DNA from 2 places in the Pseudoalteromonas sp. 68 DY56-GL68 genome. Region 1 is predicted to be linked to the other one. Evidence: riboswitches for the same ligand, from Rfam matches in the RefSeq annotation. Region 1 holds a riboswitch; the other holds the start of a gene.

The links. Region 1 has a riboswitch for lysine ahead of lysC (lysine-sensitive aspartokinase 3). Riboswitches for the same ligand answer to the same signal wherever they lie in the genome.
Region 2: it holds a riboswitch for lysine, as region 1 does, so the genes downstream of both, dapA (4-hydroxy-tetrahydrodipicolinate synthase) here and lysC (lysine-sensitive aspartokinase 3) in region 1, are expected to answer to the same signal.

Annotation. Positions count from the first base shown of each region.
Region 1 covers NZ_JAOCZL010000010.1:45,319-57,340, reverse strand. Annotated here, with positions in the region: gene NYF15_RS06880 (glutathione peroxidase) at 1-457, shown strand, start outside; gene NYF15_RS06875 (2-hydroxyacid dehydrogenase) at 423-1,406, shown strand; gene NYF15_RS06870 (sodium-dependent transporter) at 1,488-2,813, opposite strand; gene NYF15_RS06865 (4'-phosphopantetheinyl transferase superfamily protein) at 2,962-3,702, shown strand; gene lysC (lysine-sensitive aspartokinase 3) at 3,679-5,058, opposite strand; lysine riboswitch at 5,140-5,312, opposite strand; gene nhaD (sodium:proton antiporter NhaD) at 5,398-6,645, opposite strand; gene NYF15_RS06850 (hypothetical protein) at 6,794-8,068, shown strand; gene NYF15_RS06845 (hypothetical protein) at 8,071-8,616, shown strand; gene NYF15_RS06840 (ATPase) at 8,616-11,402, shown strand; gene NYF15_RS06835 (DUF4136 domain-containing protein) at 11,550-12,022, shown strand, end outside.
Region 2 covers NZ_JAOCZL010000022.1:350,851-362,872, reverse strand. Annotated here, with positions in the region: gene NYF15_RS18835 (2,3,4,5-tetrahydropyridine-2,6-dicarboxylate N-succinyltransferase) at 1-235, opposite strand, end outside; gene dapA (4-hydroxy-tetrahydrodipicolinate synthase) at 250-1,134, opposite strand; lysine riboswitch at 1,272-1,468, opposite strand; gene NYF15_RS18825 (DNA-3-methyladenine glycosylase I) at 1,651-2,346, shown strand; gene NYF15_RS18820 (YdiU family protein) at 2,355-3,767, shown strand; gene NYF15_RS18815 (OmpA family protein) at 4,148-5,197, shown strand; gene acnB (bifunctional aconitate hydratase 2/2-methylisocitrate dehydratase) at 5,480-8,077, shown strand; gene NYF15_RS18805 (2OG-Fe dioxygenase family protein) at 8,276-8,908, shown strand; gene NYF15_RS18800 (cysteine desulfurase-like protein) at 8,918-10,156, shown strand; gene NYF15_RS18795 (2OG-Fe(II) oxygenase) at 10,211-10,915, opposite strand; gene NYF15_RS18790 (thioesterase family protein) at 10,952-11,350, shown strand; gene NYF15_RS18785 (aminodeoxychorismate/anthranilate synthase component II) at 11,432-12,010, shown strand.

The DNA.
Region 1 (12,022 bases):
ATCGTTAAAAGGAAGAACAGCACTTATCGTAAATACCGCCAGTAAATGTAACTTTTCAATGCAAATGGCCAGCCTTGAAAAACTCTATAATGAGTATCAAGGACGCGGATTTACAGTGCTTGCTTTCGCCTGTAATCAGTTTGGTCATAACGAGCCGTTAGATGGGCAGGAGCTACAGACTTTCTACCAACAGCATTTTGATGTTAGCTTTCCTATTTTTAATAAAGTATTAGTCAATGGGCCTGAGGCGCATCCGTTATTTAATTATTTAAAATGCCATACCCGCGGAATTGCGCAAAACCGCGCAATTAAATGGAATTTCACCAAATTTCTTATAAACTCAGAGGGTCAACTTGTTGCGCGATATGCCCCGCGCACTAAACCTGAAGCCCTCAAAATGGTGATAGAGAGTAATTTAAATGATGAAACTGGCCTTATTCAGTGCGCAAAAGTATGAACAACCGTTTTTTGAAAGGAATCTAACGGAATACGCTGAGTCGGTTTCGCTCAGTTATTTTGAGCAATCTCTCAACAGTACCACAACACCTTTATGCCATGGTTTTGATGCAGTATGCGTATTTGTAAACGACACTGTCGATAAAGATGTCATAGCCAATATGGCCACTTTAGGTATTAAAGCCATATTATTACGTTGCGCGGGTTTTAATAATGTTGATTTAGCAGCCGCCAAAGAGCACAACATCAAGGTTTGTCGTGTGCCCGCTTATAGCCCTGAGGCCGTTGCTGAGCATTGTGTAGCACTTATGCTAACACTCAACCGAAAAACCCATAAAGCCTTTAACCGAGTACGCGAAGGAAATTTTGATTTAAATGGCCTGCTGGGTTTTAACCTGTTTCAAAAAACCATCGGTATTATAGGTTGCGGTAAAATCGGCTTAGCATTAGTGAATATTTTAAATGGTTTCGGTGCAAAAGTGTTAGTGTGCGATCCTGTCGCTAAAAAAGGCGATTACACACTTTGCGACTTAGACACACTGCTCACGCAAAGTGATGTCATCTCCTTGCATTGCCCACTAAACGAACATACTCATCACTTAATTGATGCCAAGGCATTTGAAAAAATGAAAGACGGTGTCATGCTGATTAACACCTCTCGTGGTGCACTGCTCGATACACAAGCATGTATTCAAGCACTTAAGTCCAAAAAACTCGGTCACTTAGGACTTGATGTTTATGAGCAAGAGTCAGAGCTTTTCTTTAAAGATCACCGCGAAGAAATCATGCAGGATGACATTTTTTCTCGCTTGGTTAGTTTTCCAAACGTGCTTGTTACTGGGCACCAAGGTTTTTTCACTCAAGAAGCGCTTAGCGAAATTGCTTGCACAACATTACAAAGCGCCAACGAACTTAGCCAAGGTTTACCATTAACTAACGAAGTTATATAAGGCAAAAGCACCTTTAAATTAAAAAAAGGCGTGAGGTTTAAACCCCACGCCTTTTTACTTACTAACTTGCAACTCGATACTTTATTTCAACAACGCCACGTTCACAAATACCGCCGTCATCAATAATGGACACACAAAGCGAATGTACTGAGCAAACCAATAATGTGGGCCACTCGATACTTGATGCAATTTATTACCACGCTGCCATAACCAGCCAACAGTAATGAAATAAAATAGTCCCATCAAGGGTAATTGGTACTGCGTGAGCACCATAATCACTAAGCCAAATAACCAATCAAAGTTAAGGATGATCAGCGATGAAGCAATAAACACCACTAAGGTAACAAATAAGGTTGCTTGTTTACGCTCAATACTGTGGTTTTCAACTAAAAATGCGACTGGAATTTCGGTTGATGAAATGGTTGAGGTCACCGATGCAATCGACATCAACACAAAAAATAATAAACCAACCACTAAGCCTACTTGCCCCATAGTGCTAAATAGCTCAGGTAAAATCGCAAAAATTAACTGCCCTTCACCGACCAATTTACCGCCACTAAATACCTCTACACCGTTATGTTGGGCAACAAAAATAGCCGGAATAATCAATAAACCCGCTAAAAATGCCACACCCGTGTCAAGTAATGCAACGGTGCCTGTTAGTTTTGGTAAGTTCGCATCAGGCTTTAAATATGAGCCGTATACCATCATACAGCCGACGCCTAGTGACAATGAAAAGAACGCTTGCCCCATTGCTGCAATAATTAAGTTCGCATCGAGAATTTGGCTAAAGTCAGGCACTAAATAAGCAGCAAAACCATCCATTGCACCATCAAGAGTACCTATGTAGCCAATTAAAGCCACTAGCAATACTAACAATAATGGCATTAAACGGCGTGACCAGGTTTCGATACCTGATTTAACCCCTTTTAAAATAATGCTTGCGGTTAGAATAAGCATCAATGGCGTAAACACAAAGTTGCGTGCCATTGAATCACTATGTAAAAAATGACTTAACTCAGTCAGGCCAAAAAAGTTGGCAATTGGCTCAAATGCGTACGCGAGCATCCAACCTGCAACGATTGAATAAAAGCTCAGCATCACAACAGCACCAAACAGGCCTATGTAGCCGGCTGCGGCTCCCACTTTGGGTGCGGTGTCTTGCCATGCACTTGATAGCGCTTTGACTGGGTTTGCCTGCGCTTGGTGGCCTAAATACAGCTCAGTATACAAAGCAGGAAGTGCTAACAAGAAAATAACGATAAAATAAACAAGTAAAAATGCACCGCCGCCATGGTTTGCCGCCTGCGTTGGGAACCCCCAAATATTACCTAAACCTACTGCCGCACCAGAAGCGGCAAGTACAAAACCAATACGACTTTGGAAGCCATCACGAACTTGTGCCATACATCTACATTTCTGTTATTATTTTTCCTCATTAAACCATAATTACAGTCAACTGCGTAAACAATTTGCGTTTGTTCGTGCCCATACAAGAGCATTTGCTGTAAAAATAAACAAATCTAATTGTAGGGTTTCGTAAAAGCCACAAACCATGAGCAGTCACTATTTTTCTAACACCTTAAAAATTGATTCGGCGCTAAGTTCAACTGATAAACAAGTTGTACTTATGGATGCTTCACGTATCGATATCAGCACCTTGCCCGTTGAAAAGTTACTCAGTGAATTCGAACTCAGTGTACTTACAAAACGCAAAATGCCAGCCGCTAAGCAAGAGTATATTGCCACGCGCTTAGTACTTAAGTATTTACTAAAACGCAGCATTCCTTTACTCAAAAATACACCACTTTGCGCAATTTCGAGCCAATTTGATGACGTAGACAACAAATTGAAACTTCACTTTCCTGTAAGTGAACCAATTTGGGCCTGCTTATCACATTCCCGTGGTTTTATTGGTGCAGCGCTAAACCCTGAGCAAGATCAATTTGGTTTTGATATAGAACACTGTTCGAAAACACGCCCTTTTGTGAAGCTCGCCAAACATTTTTACGATCACAATGAAGTTAATTTAATAAGTGGCTTTTGCGATATAAATGAGCAAGCTGGATGCTTTTTTAGGATTTGGACTCTGAAAGAAGCACTTGCCAAAGCAACATCGCAACCTATCGCTAAACTTTTGAGCCCAAATGTGTTTACTGAAATCGAAAAACATAACCTCACGGCCTCAAGTAACACACTGAATGATTTTGACATAAGCGTGGTGGCACAAAAAAGCACTGACTGGCAGTGCTCTTTTATTAACTTTAACGACCTATGCCGCGACTTGGCTTTCTAATAATCGACTATGAATAGCTTGAACAACAAGGTCAGACTCGCCCTGCTCCACCAAAAAGCACAGGTTATGTTTACTTGCACCATGACAAATTAAACGAATATTAAAATCACTCAATACTTGCATTAAGTTGGTCTCTTGCTGACGTAATTGAATCTCAGAGCCAATTAGAGCCACCAGTGTTAAGTTGTTTTCAACCGACACATGACAAAACTCAGAAAGCTTATCTAAACAGGCTTGATCCAGCTCAGGACGTGATGCATTCGGTGCGTTATCTAACGTGATTGCCACACTGATCTCTGAGGTAGTGACCAAATCAACTGAAATATTAAATTCACTTAAGATAGTAAATACACGCGCTAAGAAACCGCTCGCAAGGAGCATTTCTGGGCTTTTAACCGTTAAAAGAATTTGATTTTTACGCTGTGTGACCGCTCGAATACCTGGCTGCTCTGACTTTTCTTTTTCAATCCATGTGCCGCCTAATTGTGGCTCACGGCTCGAACCAACAAACACACTAATATGACTACGGCTTGCCGGTAAAATAGTAGCAGGGTGAAGCACTTTTGCCCCAAAGGTAGCCATTTCAGCAGCTTCATCAAAGCTTAGCCTTGCAATAGGTGTAGCTTTTACACATAAACGCGGATCAGTACTGAAAATACCCACCACATCCGTCCAAATATGCACACTCTTTGCGTTGATTGCTTCTGCTAGTAATGCCGCACTGTAATCTGAGCCGCCACGGCCTAAAGTCGTTGTTTGGTTATATTCATCACTGCCAATAAACCCTTGTGTTACTACAACTTGCTCAGCTAACAATGGCACTAAATGTTTTTTTGCAGCAGCAGCTGTTGCAGCAATGTTTGGTGTGGCTTTAGCGAATTGGCTATCTGTTTTTAATACTTTACGCACATCAAATCGCACCGCATCTAAACCCTGGCCACGCAACACTTGCGTAAATAAATACGATGATAAGCGCTCACCAAAACTTAGCAGCTCGTCTTGCTCTGCCGCTGATTTAACCCCTTCAGTAGCAAGCACCTGAAATGCTCTTAAAGTCTCATTAAAGCCATGAGCTAAATCGGCATCAAGCGATAGCTCAGCTAAAATACTCTCTTGAATAGCAATAACACCCGTGATGTGTTCATCGCGCTCAGCAGCGCTCAAATCACGTTTACACAATGCAACTAAATGGTTAGTAACGCCCGCACTGGCACTCACAGCAACAATACGTACTTGGTTATCTGCGCATACAATTTCCGCACAGCGACTCATAGCATCAAAATTAGCTACACTGGTGCCACCAAATTTTGCAACAACGTAATCTGATTTTGTGTTGGCGGCTAATTGGGTATTCATGTCGTCTCCTTTTGTGGAAAACTATCCACAGTAATTCAAGAAGAACTCGGCAAGGGGGTGCTTTGAAAATAAAGAGTAGTCCATGCCAGAAGCTCTCCACCTAGTTTGGTGACAGTTTTGAGGATTCAGCCTCATAAACCGAAAAATAACCGTGACGTCCAGCTATTTTTCTCGGCGAGTACTTCCCTCATTAATGGTCATTGGCGTTCGTCACCTCACATTAATTACCTAAGTATCGCACCTCTTCTGAATGTTAAGTTAACACTTGGTTAAAATAACAAAGCCTGCTGTTAAAAGCAGGCTTTGAAAGTTATCGTTTAGACGTCTAGCTGTCAAGTGTTAAATAAAACTTCCCGCTAGGTGTGAGCCATAATAACCCGCTGTGTAGGCTATTAATAAATACAGCGACATTTTTAAGTAACTCATAAACGTTAATGCTTTGACTTTACTCATCGCAATAATACCCGCGGCAGAGCCAATAATGAGCATTGAACCACCAACTCCTGTCGCATAGGTAAATGACAACCACTGCTGAGGGCTCATAATAATGTCAGCTTTAAGTAATGCAGCTGTTAGTGGCACGTTATCAACCGCAGCCGACAACAAGCCCATTAAGTAGTTCGCATACTCAGGAGCCATAAGCTCATATAAATGTGTAAATTGAGATAACACACCCACTTCTTTCAGTGCACCAACTAACAGTAATACCCCAACGAAGAACAACAGTGTGTCGTATTCAATCTCACGAATATAATCGATGATTTTTTTGTTTACGTCTTTTTTGCGCATCAAGAATTGCGCAACCAAAAACATCAGCGATAAACCAAATAAAAAGGTTAATAGCGGTGGCACACTATAAAATACGCTCAAAGTTAAGGTGGCAATAATGGTCGAGAAAAAGATAACCGCAATGGTAATGTCGGTTTTTTCAATACGACGAGCCATTTGCTTTTCAAATACCACATTACCCGACATTCCTGCTGATAACATCACAGCCAGTAACGCAACGCTTGCAAGCGAAGGCACAATAAGTAATAACAAGTTACCAATAGTGACTTTTTCATCGAGGAAAATCATTAAGGTCGTTACATCACCTGTAATAAGCGATACCCCACCCGAGTTCACACTAAATACAATTAAGGTTGCGTATTTTATTAATTTTTTAGGGTCTAACTTCAGTGACATTACCACCGCAAGCGAGATCAAAGTTGCGGTTATATTGTCTGAAATCGATGAAAATAAAAACGCAAAACCACCAATCAAAAACATCAGCTTCCGTTCACTGATTTGATTTGGCATAATTTTATGCACAATATTTTGAATAAACCCTTTCGAGTTTAAATAAGCGACAAAGGTCATTGCAGCCATAAGAAATAACCACAACGTCGCTATTTCTAAAATATTATGATCAAGTTGATGTTGGATAGTTTCTGGGGTTTGCCCATGAATTGGAGAGATAAACAAGATAATCCAGCATAAAGTACCAAAAAAAAGCGTCGTTTTGGCCTTGTTTACATGGATAATATCCTCTATAACGATAAGCAAAAATGCCACCGCTATCAGGGTTAGGATAAGTGGGGTTACCATGGTGTTTGAACAACCTTTATAATAATGTAAAAATTGTAATTCGAGTGTTTCGGCGCGGATTCTAGCAGTATCTAAGTCATAAAACTATTCTCAATTAGATAAATTACTACTAAACGCTAACACCAAAATTTTGATTTACTGGAGCCATATGATCCCAGCTAAAAAGTTATTAAATACCCTTACAGAGCATTGGGGGGTGTTAGAACTATTATTTAAACGTTTTAAGATGGCTGATTTCAGCTTAAAAGACGTACAAAATGCGATAAAACAAAAACAGCCAAGCTGGTCAAATGAACGTATTTATAAAGAAACAAATCGTTTATTGAATCAAGATATCATTATTCCTCTTGCGAAGTCGTCACAATTAGAAATCAACCGTGCTATCGCTGATTTTGCGACTTTCTTACTACAAGAAGAGCACCTAGGTCTTGCCCAAGAAATCAGCGTATTAGTTGATGACTTAGCGCGCCTAGGCAACCGCCTTGCCAAAGCGGGTGAAATTGAAGATTACGACGAGCTCCGTCGCTTTAGCCGTATTATGGATGATCGGGTACGCAAAATAATGAAATTGTTTGCCCACAATGAAAACGCGATATTAAACATTGTTGAGCAAGCGAAAGCAGACAACGCCGTGCAATCTTTGCAAAAACGTTATCAAGCAGTAATTGAAGCGTTTGATGAATACATTGAACCTATGCTTGAAATGGTTGATATTCGTGGTGACTTCCACGCGTGCTTTAACACCATCGAAGCGCAAATTAGCGCGCAAATCGAGCAAATTGACCGTCTTGGTAAGTCATATCAAGACAAGCGGATGCTTGAGCAATTACGTACCCGTATTTTAGAAATGCATTTAGTTGGCCGTGAAAGTTTACGCAAAAGCGCCGATATGTTGATGCCACTGCGTGAAGAATTGCGCCGCAACAACCTAATTACTCGCCAAGCGGCCAAAGTGCTTGGTTTAGTGCGTAAAAATGGCGTCGATAACATGTTAAGTGCTGTACAGCCTAACTTTGTCTCAGACGCACAGCGTTTTTCACTCGGGCAACAACGTCATATCGTGGCCTATATGGCAGGCTTAGTTGACTTTGAGCACGATGAATATCAGCTTCCTGAACATGATGATGTGCCCGCCTATCAAAGCCCGCATATTCCTGATTACAACGACGTTAAAACACAATTTAGAAAACGCTTTAAAAAAGCCAGCAAAAATGCTCAGCCGCTGCTTAGTTTCTTAGATGAAAGCTACCCAGACTTAGAAGCTGACGAAATGCTGTTCTTGTATCAAAAATTAATTAGCGATGGCGACCTTGAAATTAGCCAAAGCCAAGAGAAAGTAAAAATAAAAATTGCCCAGCAACACTTCTCTCTTTACCCATTTAACTCATCGATTGCTGACGATAAAAAAGCAACAGAGCAATAACCATGACAGATATTAACTTAGATGATTTGACGCATCTGCAAGCTATTAATAAAAAGCTCACATCAGGCTACCACATTAGCGAACAAGACACGCTGATGTGGCAAGAGCTTGATCAACACATTGATGCTTATCGCGCGTTATTTAACGCCCTTGGCCATGATCTACAACATGATAGCCGTGGCTTTTACTATTTTGGCAGTGACGAAAGTACCCCAAATATGGGGAAAATTTCGCGTGCCATCGCACTGACTATCTACATCTTGATTGAGCACTATGCCAATACCGGTAAAGATCCAATGCGTGCCTTGTTTGACGAAGTAAACGACCTTGAACTGATGCAAACCTTAGTGCAAATCAACAAGCACTTGTTTGATCAATTAGAAATCTTTTCAGGCTCAGATTTACGCAAAGACGTGTACCTTCGCATGGTGCGTTTAGGCCTTGCTCGCGAAGTAGAAAACGGCTTTATGCTGCAAGCATCCATTTATCGTTATATCGATGCATTAATGGAAGTAAACGAAGAAACCTACCTAGGAGAGGACGAATAATGCAAAGCCAAAGCCTTTACGGACTCAGCAAACTTGCACTTTTAAATACCGCTGGCTATGCAAAATGCGTGATCCCTCTGGATAAAAGCAGTTCAATTTGTGCACCCAATAATACCGGTAAAAGCTCGGTAATTAATGCCCTGCAATTTCCACTGATCAATGATTTACGTTTAACAGAATGGGATGGCCACGATTTAGACGAAACCCGAAAATTCTACTTTTCGTCAGATCAATCCTATATTTTACTCGAAGCCGATTTACCAAACGGCCCAGTGGTGATTGGTGTTGCTGGCCTTGGTAAAATTGCAGGTTACGCGCATCAGTTTTTTTGCTATCAAGGTAAATTAGACCTTGAGCACTACACCCAAGGCAAAACCATTGTAAAATTCACCAAGCTTTTTAATCACTTAAAAGAGCAAGGTTTCAATCCAATTGAATTAAAAGCGCAAGAGCTAAACGCCCTACTCACTGGCGGCGCAACCCCGTTTGATGGCGATATCAACTTAAAGATGATCCCGCTTAATAACGTGCAAGATTCAGCGATTTATAAAGAAATTTTTCGCCGTATCCTTAACTTGCATAAGTTAGGTGCCAGTGATGTTAAACGCTTTATGCTACGAGTATTTGAGCGTCATATGTCAAACTCACGGGTCGACTTTTATGAAGTGTGGCGACGTTCATTCGATAAAGTGAATCGCGCTAAACGTGAATTGAAAGCCCTTGAGTCAATGCAAGAGCCAATCGCCGCCCTTGAATCAATGCTTGAAAACCAAACGGTTTTAAAAGGCAAGCTTGCTGCCTATGCGCCAAAAATTGACCAAGCACTGATTGACTTTGAGACTTATCAACAAGAGCAACTCACTGAGCTAAATATTGCCCTTGAAGATATCGAGCACGAAAAGCATGAGTTTGACCAAAAGCAACAGCTGTATATTCAGCAATCGCGTGATATTGAGCGTAAACAAACTCAAATTGAACAATGGTTTTTAGACTATCGAGCGCTTAAATCTGAGTTTGAACTAGTTAACAAGGCCACTTTAAAAGTAAGCCTTACGCAGCTTAAGCAAGATTATGAATCGCTATCGCATTCGTTAAGCAGTGCTCAAGGTCAAAGCTTGCACACGCTAGATTACCGTATTAGCGAAACACAAAAGCAAATTAAGAGCTTAAAACTACAGCTGAAGAACCTCGAGTTCAATTTATTCACCCGTATGCGGGAAGATTTGTCTTTAAAAGAAGTGGAAGAAATTTCGCGTATTCTAAACCCTGATATCTTATCATTTGCCACCACCAGCAATGGTGATGTTGATATCACAGACGAAGATGCCTTTGGTGAGTTTTTAGAGCTGTTATCAGCAAACGTGAAAGGCGGAGTACTGACTCTTCCTGGCGCAAGCATTAAACTGAAAAAACTAAGTCCTGTGCAAATGCAAACGGGCGAAAATAAAGAGCAACTAACCGCGCAACTCGCTGCACTTGAAAATTCATTAAAAGAGTTTAAACAACAGCGCGAAGTGGCTGCTAATGTCGCCGAAAAGCAAAAAGAAAAAGATGCCTTATATGATGAACTAATGGCCTCTGAAGAAGCCTTAAAACGCTTTGAACAATTTGAAGTGATGCAGCAATCTGTGGATGCGCAAACTTTGCTAAAAGAGCAGTTAAATGCAGAGCGCGAACAAGTTGACGACTACCTGCAAGACATTCAAAAGAACAGTGGCTCAATTAGCGACCGTCGTTCAATTATCAAATCGAAAAAAGATTTGCTTGCGCGCCAAGCTGACCGTTTACGTCAAGTTAAATCTGAACGTATTGATCACACGCTTGATTTTTACTCTGGCAAAGTGACTCCATACATGATTGAAATCAGTATTGATTTTGATAACTTAAGCGATCTCATCCATCACTTTAACAAAGACTGCCAAGAGCTACGAAACTTTGATATCAACGTACGTAACACCTACATGCATATTTACAATGCGGGTATTACTAAATTTGATAACGAAAACGATGAGTTTACTAAATACGAAAAGCTGATTAGCGCGTTTCATAACATTGATAACGAGCGTGATGCCGTTGAGCGTCAAGGCCGCGTTGCGTTAACCGAAGTCGCCGCCACCATTAAAGGCTTGCGCGAAGACTTAGACCGCCTACGCCGCGAAATGAATAGCTTTAATAAAGGAATTAGCCAGCACCGAATCTCTAACCTTCAAGCATTCAAAATTAATGTTATTCCGCGCAAGATGCTGGTTGATAGTATTGATACCATTATCAGTACCTCAAATCAGTTTGAGCAAGGCGATACCCTCGATTTATTAAGCCAAGAGCCTTATAGCGAATCTGCGGTAAACGAAGCAAAAGATCATTTAATTAAGCTTGCTTCAGAAAAAGCCGGTTTAACACTGACCGACTTATTCGATATTCGTTTTGAAGTGGTGAATCGTGCTGGTGACACTGAGCACTTCGAAAAAATCGATTCAGCAGGTTCTAACGGTACACGTATCACTATTAAACTATTATGCGGCATGCTATTCATTCGCTATCTATTAAGTGATCAAGAACAAAACCTGTATCGTATTCCTATTTATATTGATGAAGCGGCAGATATCGACCCACAAAACCAAAAAGCAATTATCGAAACGGCTCTGAGCTTTGGTTTTGTGCCTATTTTTGCTTCTGTTAAACCACAAGTAAGTTGCGACTACATTGTACCTATTCGTACAGTAAAAGATGGCGCGCAAAACTGGGTAGACGAAAAAGACTGGATCGAAGTAGAACACAGTACTTAATACAACATGTCATGGATGACTGTATTTACAATCAATTACAGTACTTTTTTTGAAATGTGCCATAGTAAATAAATAATCATTCAGTTGAATTATTTTTGTGTTATGTTATCAAATAAGTAGTGGAAATTTTGCCAAGGAGCAAACAGTATGAAAAACTTATTAATCGCCACGGCTGTATTACTTTTAGCGGCTTGTGCCAAAACCCCTGATTGGGATTACGACAAATCAGCAGACTTTAGCAACTATCAAACTTTCTCTTGGGTTCCTAACGCGAGCCTAACTAAGAATGTTGCAAACTACCAAATTAGCCCGTTAATGGAAAAACGTGTACGTGAAGCCGTTAATGCTGAGCTTGAAAAAAACGGTATGAAACTTGTTGATATGGCACAAGCAGATGTACTTATTAACTACCATGCATCAGTTGATAAAAAAATCGACGTTGATACCTTTAATGTCGGTTACGGCGCACGTTGGAACTATTGGGGTATGGGTTACAACACGCAAACAACTACTCGTGAGTATGAAGTAGGCACACTGATTTTAGACGTAGTGGACCGCGCTTCTAACCAACTAGTTTGGCGTGGTGCAAAAGAAGGTCGTTTGCAAAAAAACCAAACACC
Region 2 (12,022 bases), on a different contig from region 1:
GAACACTGCTACCACCTGGTACCATACGCACGCCTGCATCGGCTGCAAAGCCTTGTGGTGCCAAGTTGTGCTTATCAACAAAACCACCTGGGAACTCAGTATTTGTGCCATTTTTGAAAGCTTCTAAAATGCCTTGTTTAACTTCTACATTGGCGTGCCAGTTGCCGTTCTCGTCTTGTGTTGCTGCGCGAACTGCGCCTGATTCTAAGTTGTTTAATAATTCTAACCAGCTCATGATAAAACCTGTTTTTAGTTCCAAGATAAAATTGTGTTGTTTGCGTGGGTGATGCTGTCTGTTTGCTCAAGCTCTAAATGCGTAAGCGGCGGACGTAAATGCGGGGTATTTATTTTACCTTGCAGGTGCATCAGTACTTTTACGGGGATTGGGTTTGCCACAGCGAATAAACTTTGGATTGCTTGCGACCAATCGGTGAATAGATTTGGGTATTGACCACTTAAACTGCGTTTAACAAACTCATGGGTTTGACTCGGCCAAGCATTCGCGGCAACCGACACTAAACCTTTTGCACCAGCTTGAGCAAAATACGGCATAAGTGCATCATCGCCACTGAAAATGGCCAGTGTTGGTGATGCCGTTCTAAAACCTTCAAATTTACTAATGTCGCCACTGGCTTCTTTTAAAGCCCAAAGGTTTTTGTGCTCAGCAAGGTTTTTGATCACCTGCGGTGCAATCTCAACTGCACTTCTTCCTGGTACGTTATACAACATACAAGGGTGATGACTTGCGTTAAGTAGGCTTTCAAACCAATGTGTTTGGCCAACAACCCCAGGCTTTGCATACAGAGGTGAGCCCAATAGATAGCCATGAATAGGTAGTTGATTGCAGTATTCAACCCAAGCAATTTGTTGCTTAAGGTTCATACCGCCCACAGCAACCATGAGTGGTACTCTCGGTGCTAATTGGCAAACATGTTCAACAATGGCTTGTTGCTCTTTAAGTGAAAGCGCCAGTCCTTCACCGGTACTGCCAAGCAATAAAATGCCGTTATTTGCATCTTGCTGCTCAGCTACTAGTTGTTCAAGGGCCGTGTAATCGACCTCGCCAGATTCAGAAAATGGCGTTACAAGCGCTGTCCATAATGGATAGTCGTTTAAATCAAAATTGTTGATCATCTCTCACGAACTTATAAGGTATTCGAAGAGTTTATGCGGGAACATTTGAATGGAGCCGCATGTCGTCGTTCGAACAAGGTATAATTCGAAGAGCGAATGGGCTTAAAATAATAAAGACGCGACGGCCTTATTATACTAAGACCAGAAGCTCTCCACCAAACTAATCAATAGCACTTTGCTATTGTTGGTGACAGTCGCTGGGATTCAGCCCAGTCGCCCGAAATAAGCACCTCACAAACGGTGTTACTTCTCGGCGTTAATTCCCCTCACGTATGATCAACAGAGTCTGTGCTCTTCCCATACGCTACCTGAATAACGCACCTCTTCCAGCCCTTTATGCTCGCTTTAAAGGTTAAAGCCAACATAGTTAAATAGGGTATATTCGGCGATTAAAGCATTTTAGCCATCTAGGTGTCAAGGCGAAGGATTTGTTTTTAGTGACCGATTTTGCAACATGGTTACGTATAAGCGTGTTTTTACGTACACTTAGCGTTAACCAAATAAATTGGAAAAATGATGGAAAAATTTAACGATATTTATCAACGAGCCGTATTTCGAAAGGGCAGCGAAGACATGCTGCAGGCACTGTTATCAAACCCGCTCGATGATACTGATATTGCCAAAATGCATGACGATTTATGGTTAGAAGAGTTCACACGTAAAGTTTTTCAAAGTGGCTTTTATTGGTCTGTTATCAATAACAAGTGGGCAGGTTTTCGCGACGTGTTTTGGGATTTCAGTGTAGAAAAGTTGTTGATGATGCCACCGGATATGCTTGAGCAAAAAGCCAGTGACGAGCGAATTGTTCGTAATTTTAAAAAAGTACAAACGATTCCTGAAAATGCGTACATGATCCACGAAGTTGCTGAGAAACATGGCAGCTTTAGCCAATTTATTGCGGATTGGCCAACTGACAATATTATTGGCTTGTGGGCCTATCTTAAAAAACATGGTGCGCGTTTAGGAGGGAATACTGGCCCTTACGCTTTGCGAGCGCTTGGTAAAGATACCTTTTTACTTTCTCGCGATGTAGAAACCTACTTGCGTGCCCACGAGTTGATAGACGGGGGCTTACAAACTAAAAAATCGTTACAAGCAGCGCAAGACTTCTTCAATGAATTACAACAGCAAAGTGGCTATAGCCTGCAAGCACTCAGTCAGCTTGTGGCCTATGGGGTAGGTGATAACCGCGTAGGTGTAGCCACACGTTAAGGACAGTTATGAAACTGCAAACTCGATACACAGATATTAGTGAACTGCTCGCTATTGAAGATATGCCTAGCGCCGTTGCTAAGCCGCAATTACTGCTGTTTAATGACAAGCTCGCTGATAATTTTGCGATTAATCACGACAGCGAATTTTTAGCTAAATTGCTATCTGGTTCAGCGATAGAGAACGCCGTGGCACCGGTTGCACTTGGTTACTCAGGTCATCAATTTGGTCATTTTTCACCGCGTCTTGGTGATGGCAGGGCGCATTTGCTTGGCGCTATTACAGATAAAGATGGCACATTGTGGGATGTGCAATTAAAAGGCGCAGGAGCAACAGTGTTTTCGCGCGGTGGTGATGGTCGCTGTGCCATTGGCCCTGCAGTGCGTGAGTACATTATGAGTGAGGCGCTTCATGCGCTAGGTATCGCGACTACGCGCTGTTTAGCTGTGGTGACTACTGGTGAAACGGTATATCGAAATCCTCCTCGACCTGGTGCGGTCGTCACGCGTTTAGCTAAAAGCCACATCCGTGTTGGTTCATTTCAATACTTAGCAACACAGGGTGATATAGAAGGGTTAAAAAAGCTTGTCGATTACGCTATCTGTTGTCATTTTCCTGAAATTAATAGCACTGGAGAACAGCGCCATATCGACTTTTTAACAGCTGTGCAAGACAAGCAAATTGAGTTGATAGTAAGTTGGATGCGAGTCGGTTTTATACACGGTGTTATGAATACTGATAACACCTTGATAAGTGGTGAAACCATTGATTATGGTCCTTGCGCTATGATGAACAACTTTGATTTTGATACTGTGTTTAGCTCAATTGATCACCAAGGGCGCTATGCATTTGGCAATCAGCCGACGATTGCTAATTGGAATTGTGCGCGCCTAGCTGAAAGTCTATTACTTTTATTTAAAGACGAAAAACAAGCGCTTACAGACCTTTCGACGGTTATAAATAGTTTTTCAACTCGGTTCAATGACGCCTTTAATTTTATGTGGCAAAAAAAGCTGGGCTTAGAAAGCCTAGAAGGAGATGATCATATACTTGTTTCTGAATTGTTGACGTTAATGAAGCAACATAAATTGGATTATACCAACACATTTAATCTTTTGACTGAGTCATTACAGTCTCCGGTAACCATACCTGCCAATATAAAAGAATGGTATAAAAAATGGTTTTTAAGAACATCTACTCAAAGTTATAAAACGATGCGTGCTGTTAATCCTGCAGTCATTCCACGCAACCATAATATCGAAATGATTATAGGTGAATATGAGAACTCTGGAAAAAGCGCTTCACTGGAAGCATTTTTGAAAGTGATATCAAATCCTTATATTTATAAAGCTGAAAATACACATTGGTACGAGCCTCCTAAGGAAGATGATGCGAATTATCAAACTTTTTGTGGAACTTAAAAAATTCCAGAAAAGGCTGATTGTTAGCTACTGTGCCTAAGTGTAATATTTAACACCTATGCTAAGAAATATGACTGAACACTTTTTATATATAAGTTAACGCACCTAGTTATTAAGTCTATTTTTTAGTTAATTTATAGTCGTTGTTAATTAACAATAATAACGAATTGTTAATTTGAACGACGATTTAACTATAGTATTAGGTAAGTTTTATATTATCACCTATAGTTTCTAATGACCTGAATCAAACTATGATTTGAGTTAGTAGTATAACCTGTTACCTATTAAGTATAGGTTAACAAATCGAAGAGTATTCTGCTTATAAAATGGGCTGGGATGACTTAGCTGAAAATTTTAATTGTGAAAATGGGAAGGAAACAATGAAATTAAAATCACTTACTATGGCGATCGCATTAGCTGCAACTAGTGCATCAACATTTGCTGCAGAGAAAGAAGGTTTTTATATCGGTGTATTCGGTGACTACTACGATGCATCTTGGATTGCAACAGATTACTCACCTAACGTGAGAACTGGTTATGCAACAGGTTTCGGTGCTGAGATTGGTTACCGATTCTCAGATTACTGGAGCGCTCGTTTAGAGTACGCTGATGGAAATATTGATACTGAACACCTAATCACGGGTGATAAGTACGACATGGACATGGATAGATACGGCATCGACATGCTGCACCATTTTTCTGGTGGTCCATTCTACGGTGTGTTAGGTCTTAAAGAAATTGATGTGTACGAGAAAAGTACATTTGCGAATATTGGTCTAGGTTACCAGCACTTTGTAACTGAGGGTCTATCAGTTAACTTTGAAACATCTTACTACAGAGGTTTAGAGTTCAGTGAGTCAGACTTAAATGCTAAGTTTGGTGTAAGTTACTTATTCGGTCAATCAAGCGAGCCAGCGGCACCTGTTGAGCCAGCTCCAGTTGTTGTTCAAGAGCCAACAGATTCAGATTCTGATAACGATGGTGTAATTGATGCTGATGACCAATGTGCAAACACGCCGATGACAGACGCTGTAGATGCAACGGGTTGTACTTTGTATGAAGAGAAGCCAGTAACAATTAGCCTACTAGTTAGCTTTGCTCATGACTCAGCGGCTGTTCCACAACGCTACTTTGATGACATTGCTGAAGTTGCTACCTTCATGAAGGAAAATACAGACGCAACGGTTGTTTTAGAAGGCCATGCTTCAGCAGTAGGTGATGCTGAGTACAACATGACTCTATCTAAAAAGCGTGCTGATGATGTTGCTGATGAATTAATCAAAGATGGCATCTCTGAAGATCGTATTTCAACAAAAGGCTATGGTGAAGAGCGTTTGAAGAATGAAGCAAACACTTTAGAAGCTCACGCTGAAAACCGTCGTGTTGAAGCGCAACTAACGTCAACTCAACGTGTAAAAGTTATGCGTTAATAGTGAGTTGTAAGTTTTGAGAAACCCAGCCATATGGCTGGGTTTTTTTATGCCTAAAATAAGAATGATTCTTACTTAATAAATATTCATCTGAATAGCTTTTTTTTTAACTACTATTCATGTTATTTATAGTGAATATAAAGTGCCTAACCGCAGCATGGATTTTCATCTATACTTAAAAGCTTTATAATCAATCGTCAGAATACTATAAGTACTGGGTTATATATTTGGTATTTAGTTTAATACTACCGAGTACTTTCACGTCACCAAGAGGGCAATATTGTGCTACAAGAATATCGTAAACACGTAGAAGAACGTGCCGCGTTAGGTATCGTACCAGCGCCATTAGATGCTCAGCAAACGGCTGATCTTATTGAACTAATTAAAAATCCACCAGCAGGCGAAGAAGAGTTTATTCTTGATCTTCTTGTTAACCGCGTACCACCAGGTGTTGATGATGCAGCTTACATCAAAGCAGGTTTCTTAGCTGCAGTTGCAAAAGGTGAAGCGAGCTCTCCATTGGTATCAAAAGAAAAAGCTGCTGAGCTACTTGGTACTATGTTAGGTGGTTACAACATCGCGCCTATGATTGATCTTTTAGATGACGCAGCGTTAGCACCAATCGTTGTTAAAGGTTTATCAAATACATTATTAATGTTCGATGCTTTCTACGATGTAGAAGAAAAAGCGAAAGCAGGTAACGAATTTGCTAAGCAAGTAATCGAGTCTTGGGCAAATGCAGAGTGGTTTGTAAATAAGCCAGCTGTTGCTGAAAAAATCTCAGTTACGGTATTCAAAGTAACTGGCGAAACAAATACAGATGACCTTTCTCCTGCACCAGATGCATGGTCTCGCCCTGATATTCCACTACACGCTTTAGCAATGCTGAAGAACGAACGTGATGGTATCAACCCTGAAAAACCAGGTGAAGTTGGTCCAATCTCACAACTAGAAGAGCTTAAAACGAAAGGTTTACCTCTTGCATACGTTGGTGATGTAGTTGGTACGGGTTCTTCTCGTAAATCTGCAACTAACTCTGTACTTTGGTTCATGGGTGATGATATTCCTCACGTACCAAATAAACGCGTTGGTGGTGTATGTTTAGGCGGTAAAATTGCGCCTATCTTCTTCAACACAATGGAAGACTCTGGTGCATTGCCAATCGAACTTCCTGTTGACGAGCTAAACATGGGCGACCAAATCGATATCTTCCCATACGAAGGTGTTGTTAAGCGTCACGGTACTGATGAAGTAATCTCTACTTTCTCTTTAAAATCAGACGTAATTCTTGATGAAGTGCGTGCTGGTGGTCGTATTCCACTAATCATCGGTCGTGGTTTAACGGATAAAGCGCGTGCATCACTAGGTATGGAAGCTGAAGATATCTTCCGCAAACCTGCTCTTGTAACTGATTCTGGTAAAGGCTTCACATTAGCTCAGAAGATGGTTGGTAAAGCATGTAACATGCCTGGCGTACGTCCTGGTCAATACTGTGAGCCGAAAATGACCACTGTTGGTTCGCAAGATACAACAGGTCCTATGACGCGTGACGAACTTAAAGATCTTGCTTGTTTAGGTTTCTCTGCAGACTTAACAATGCAGTCTTTCTGTCATACATCAGCTTACCCTAAACCAATCGACGTAAACACTCACCACACACTTCCTGATTTCATCATGAACCGTGGCGGTGTATCACTACGTCCAGGTGACGGTGTAATCCACTCATGGTTAAACCGTATGTTATTACCAGATACAGTAGGTACTGGTGGTGACTCGCATACTCGTTTCCCTCTAGGTATTTCATTCCCTGCGGGTTCAGGTGCGGTAGCATTCGCAGCAGCAACAGGTGTAATGCCTCTTGATATGCCTGAGTCAATCTTAGTTCGTTTCAAAGGTGAAATGCAGCCAGGTATCACACTACGTGACCTAGTTCATGCTATCCCTTACTTTGGTATCAAAGAAGGTCTTCTAACAGTTGAGAAGAAAGGCAAAATCAACGAATTCTCTGGTCGCGTACTAGAAATCGAAGGTGTTGAGCACCTAACTGTTGAGCAAGCTTTCGAGCTTTCTGATGCATCAGCTGAGCGTTCAGCGGCAGGTTGTACAGTTAAACTTTCTAAAGAGTCTATTGCTGAATACCTAGAGTCAAACATTGTAATGCTTAAGTGGATGATCTCTGAAGGTTACGGCGATGTTCGTACTATTGAGCGTCGTATCACCGCAATGCAAGAGTGGTTAGCGAATCCTGAGCTTATGGAAGCGGATGCTGACGCAGAGTACAAACATGTAATCGAAATCGACCTTGCAGACATCAAAGAGCCAATCCTTTGTGCGCCAAATGACCCTGATGATGCACGCCTTCTTTCAGACGTTACGGGCGAGAAGATCGATGAAGTATTTATCGGTTCTTGTATGACTAACATCGGTCACTTCCGTGCTGCAGGTAAACTACTAGATGGTTTCAGTGGTCGTATCCCAACTCAACTTTGGGTTGCACCACCAACGAAGATGGATAAAGATCAACTTACTGACGAAGGTTACTACGGTATCTTTGGTCGTGTAGGTGCACGTATCGAAACTCCTGGGTGTTCACTATGTATGGGTAACCAAGCGCGTGTTGCTGATAAAGCAACGGTTGTGTCTACCTCTACGCGTAACTTCCCTAACCGTCTAGGTACTGGCGCAAACGTATTCTTAGCATCAGCAGAGCTTGCTGCAGTAGCAGCAATCTTAGGTAAACTTCCTACACCTGCTGAGTACCAAGAGTACGCAGCTAAGATCAATGCAACGGCAGCTGATACTTACCGTTACTTAAACTTCCACCGTATGCCTCAGTATACGAAAAAGGCAGATGAAGTAATCATTCAGCAAGCTGTTTAATAAGTAAATAGCGTATTTTGACTTAAAGCCCGCATTTTTGCGGGCTTTTTATATTTTAGATTAAATTTTCATTATTTTGACTTTATCGATCTTAAAATTGATCAATAACTGCATTGAGTTTACATAATAACGCAATATTTTCCCTTCAATTGCATTAAAATCCTCGCCAATATTCTCAACATTTAAGGCGAGATCTTTATGACTACATTAAACAACCAGAACCTCTTACAACTTCGCTTTGTAAGCCAAGCACATATTGACGCAGTAAAGCCTTCTTTTGCTAACCTTCCTGCTAATCCATACGCAGATGGTGAATTTCGTAAGCGTCGTTATTCAGTAATTAAAGTTGTTGATGGCGAACTAAAACTACAAGCAACAAAAGCATTCGTACAAGACGACTCAATCAATACCTTTCAAGGTAATGTTGAGCGTACTTATGAGAACTTAGAAGATAGCTTATTAGCCACTGATGGCATGAAGCAAATCGTTAATCAGTTCCGCGATATGACGGGTATTAGCGATGACCGCGATATTGAAATCCATCAATTCAGAATGCTTGCGATTGACAGCGACACACCTGCTGCGCCAGAAGGTGTTCATCAAGATGGTTTTGATCACGTGTGTGTATGTGGTGTATCGCACGAAAACTTAGAAGGTGGTGAGCTACTTGTTTATGAACACCAGCAAGCAGAGCCATGTTTCAAAATGGAAATTAAAGACGGTATGTTCGCACTGATTAATGACCGTGAAGTATGGCACAACGCTACACCAATGAATAAATTAGACGCAAGCAAAGAAGGTTACCTTGATTGCTTCGTACTCACTGCGTAAGGGTATAGTATGAACTTAACGCAATTACGTCGCCAATTTCCTGCACTTATGCAACAAGTCGCGGGTCAGTCGCCGGTTTTCCTTGATGGCCCTGGTGGCTCGCAAGTGCCACAGTCAGTTTTAAGTGCCATGACTGCTTATTTGGGTTACTACAACTCAAACTTAGGCGGTGCATTTTTCTCAAGTGATAAAACTGTTGAGCTAATGGCAAATGCTCGCCAAGCCGCAGCCGATTTATTAAATGCGCCAGCTAAAGAGCAAATCGTGTTTGGTGCAAACATGACAAGCTTAACGTTTAGCTTTAGCCGTGCAATTTCGCGTGATTGGACTGAAAATGATGAAATTATTGTCACGAATGCTGATCACTTCTCAAACGTTTCATCGTGGCAGCAAGCTGCTGAAGATAAAGGTGCGACAGTAAAAACAGCGCTTATCAACGAAGCTGATTGCAGCTTAGACATGGCGCACTTTGAAAGCCTTTTATCTAGCAAAACAAAGCTTGTTGCAGTGACGTATGCATCAAACACCACTGGTTCAATTAATGACATTAAACGCATTGTTGAGCTTGCTCATGCCGTTGGTGCGTTAGTCTATGTTGATGCCGTTCATTACGCACCTCATGAGCTGGTTGATGTACAAGCGCTTGATTGTGACTTTTTAGCGTGCTCTGCATACAAGTTCTTTGGTCCTCACCTTGGTATTGTATATGGTAAACGCGAGCACCTTGAAGGTTTCACACCATACAAAGTTGAACCTGCAAAAGATGTTGTGCCAGGTCGCTGGGAAACCGGTACACAAAGCTTCGAAGCCCTGGCTGGCCTTATTGCTGCGGTTGATTACATTGCTGCAATTAGTGAGCTTGATGACAGTCATTCACGCCGAGAAAAGCTCGCTGCTGCATTTGCTATCACTAAACAACACGAAATGTCACTCAGTAAGCATTTCTTAACTCGCTTAGCAGATTATCCACGTATTAAGTTATTTGGTATTAATGATTTGGCGCGTTTAGAAGAGCGTACACCGACTTTTGCTTTAACGTTTGAAGGTATCGAGCCGCGTATCGTGTCTGAATTTTTAGGCAAACAGCATATCTGTGTGTGGGATGGTAATTTCTATGCACAAGGTTTATGTAAGCAGCTAGGTGTATTAGATACCGGCGGTGTAGTACGTATTGGTTGTATGCATTACAACACTATTGAAGAACTCGATCAGGTTTTCGATTTATTTGATCAGTTATTAAAGATGTAAACACGTTACTAGTTAGCTATCAGAATGTCGTTTCTGATAGCTAATATAACAAGTTTACGACTGCGGCTGTCCATAAATTTGTTCTGCGCGGTTGAATAAAATCCACGACGTTAAAATATACTTATCATTTGAAATGGGCTTGTTGCCACGGTGAGTATGCGTGAAGTAACCTGGCGCTATTACCATAGAACCTTGTTTTGGTGATATTTTACGTTGTTGATAGTAAAACTCTGTTTCTCCACCTTCTTCGACATCATTTAAGTAAAACATAAATAACAGCACACGATGCAAGGCTTCGTTATGGCCAATTTGTGGGTATACCTCACTATGCCAATACGGGTAGCCACCTTTATTAATGTCGTACTTTTGTGCCTGAATAGGACCCATTCTAAAAATTTGCTGGACTAATAATGGCAGTTGAGGTTTACCGACTTCCTCATAGTTATCTTGTGTTAAATCAACTGGTTTTCCTGTTTTGGGATGATACACTTTCAACCCAAAGGCACCAATCATCATGAATATGTGCTCTTCAATGTATTTAAAGACGTAACCAGCAGTAACTTGCTGAATGTGTTTTAATTGTTCAGCATATTCTGGGTGATTACTCAGATATAAGTCATGACTATCTTTCTTTGCTAAATCGATGCCGCCAGAGGTCATGCCCTGCTTTAAATGCGCGCTTTGTTCAAATAGCGTGATAAAGTTGTCGCAAAATTCTTTACTAAGGGCGTTTTCGTATACACGAATAAAGTCCGTCATGAGCTACCTTTTATTTATATTTTTTATAGGGTTACTATGTTTACAGAAAAAATCTCGCCTCGTTTTAGCGAAACGGATGTTCTAGGGCACATCAACAATACCGTACTCCCCGTATGGTTTGAAGCAGCGCGTGTCCCTATTTTTAAATTTTTTACACCTGATTTAAACCCTCACGACTGGAAATTGATTATTGCTAAGGTTGAAGTCAGTTTCGTCGGCGAGCTTTTTTACGGCCATGAGGTTGAAATAAAAACAAGCGTGGAGCATATCGGTTCAAGTTCATTTGTAGTGAGGCAAGAAGCTTGGCAGCAGGGCACATGTTGCGCAGTCGGTAAAACAGTGTTGGTGCGCTATGATTTTAATAATAAATGCTCAAAAAAGCTTGATGAAGATGAAAAAACGGCACTTGCAGCACATTTATTCGCTTCAGAGTAGGGCATTTATGCCGACATTCTTTAGTGCTTGAGGTAATATACGCGCTCATTATTTTGAGTCCGTATTTCTGGGTTACATGCAATGCTGTTAATGATTGATAATTATGATTCGTTTACCTATAACTTAGTGCAGTATTTTCAGCGCTTAGATCAAGATGTATTGGTAAAACGAAATGATGAAATCAGTATTGCTGAAATCAAGCAGCTCAAGCCTGAGCATATTGTGCTTTCACCTGGGCCTTGCTCTCCCAACGAAGCTGGTATTTCACTTGAGGTTGTTGAACAATTAAAAGGCCAGTTGCCAATTTTGGGAATTTGTCTTGGTCATCAATCTATTGCACAAGCTCTTGGAGCAAAGATCATTCGGGCCAAGCAGGTGATGCATGGTAAAACATCCGTTATTCAGCATACCAATCAAGGTGTTTTTACTGGGCTTGAAAACCCGCTTCGCGTGTGTCGTTACCACTCTTTGGTTGTTGATAAGCAAACATTACCCAATGAATTGACGGTTACCGCATGGACTGAAGTAAACCATGATTTAGACGAGATTATGGGCTTAATGCATCGTAACTTAGCGCTCGAAGGGGTTCAGTTTCACCCCGAGGCAATTTTGACAGAGCAGGGACTTGAACTACTTGCTAACTTTTTAACTCGCTTCTAATCTTAAGTTTAT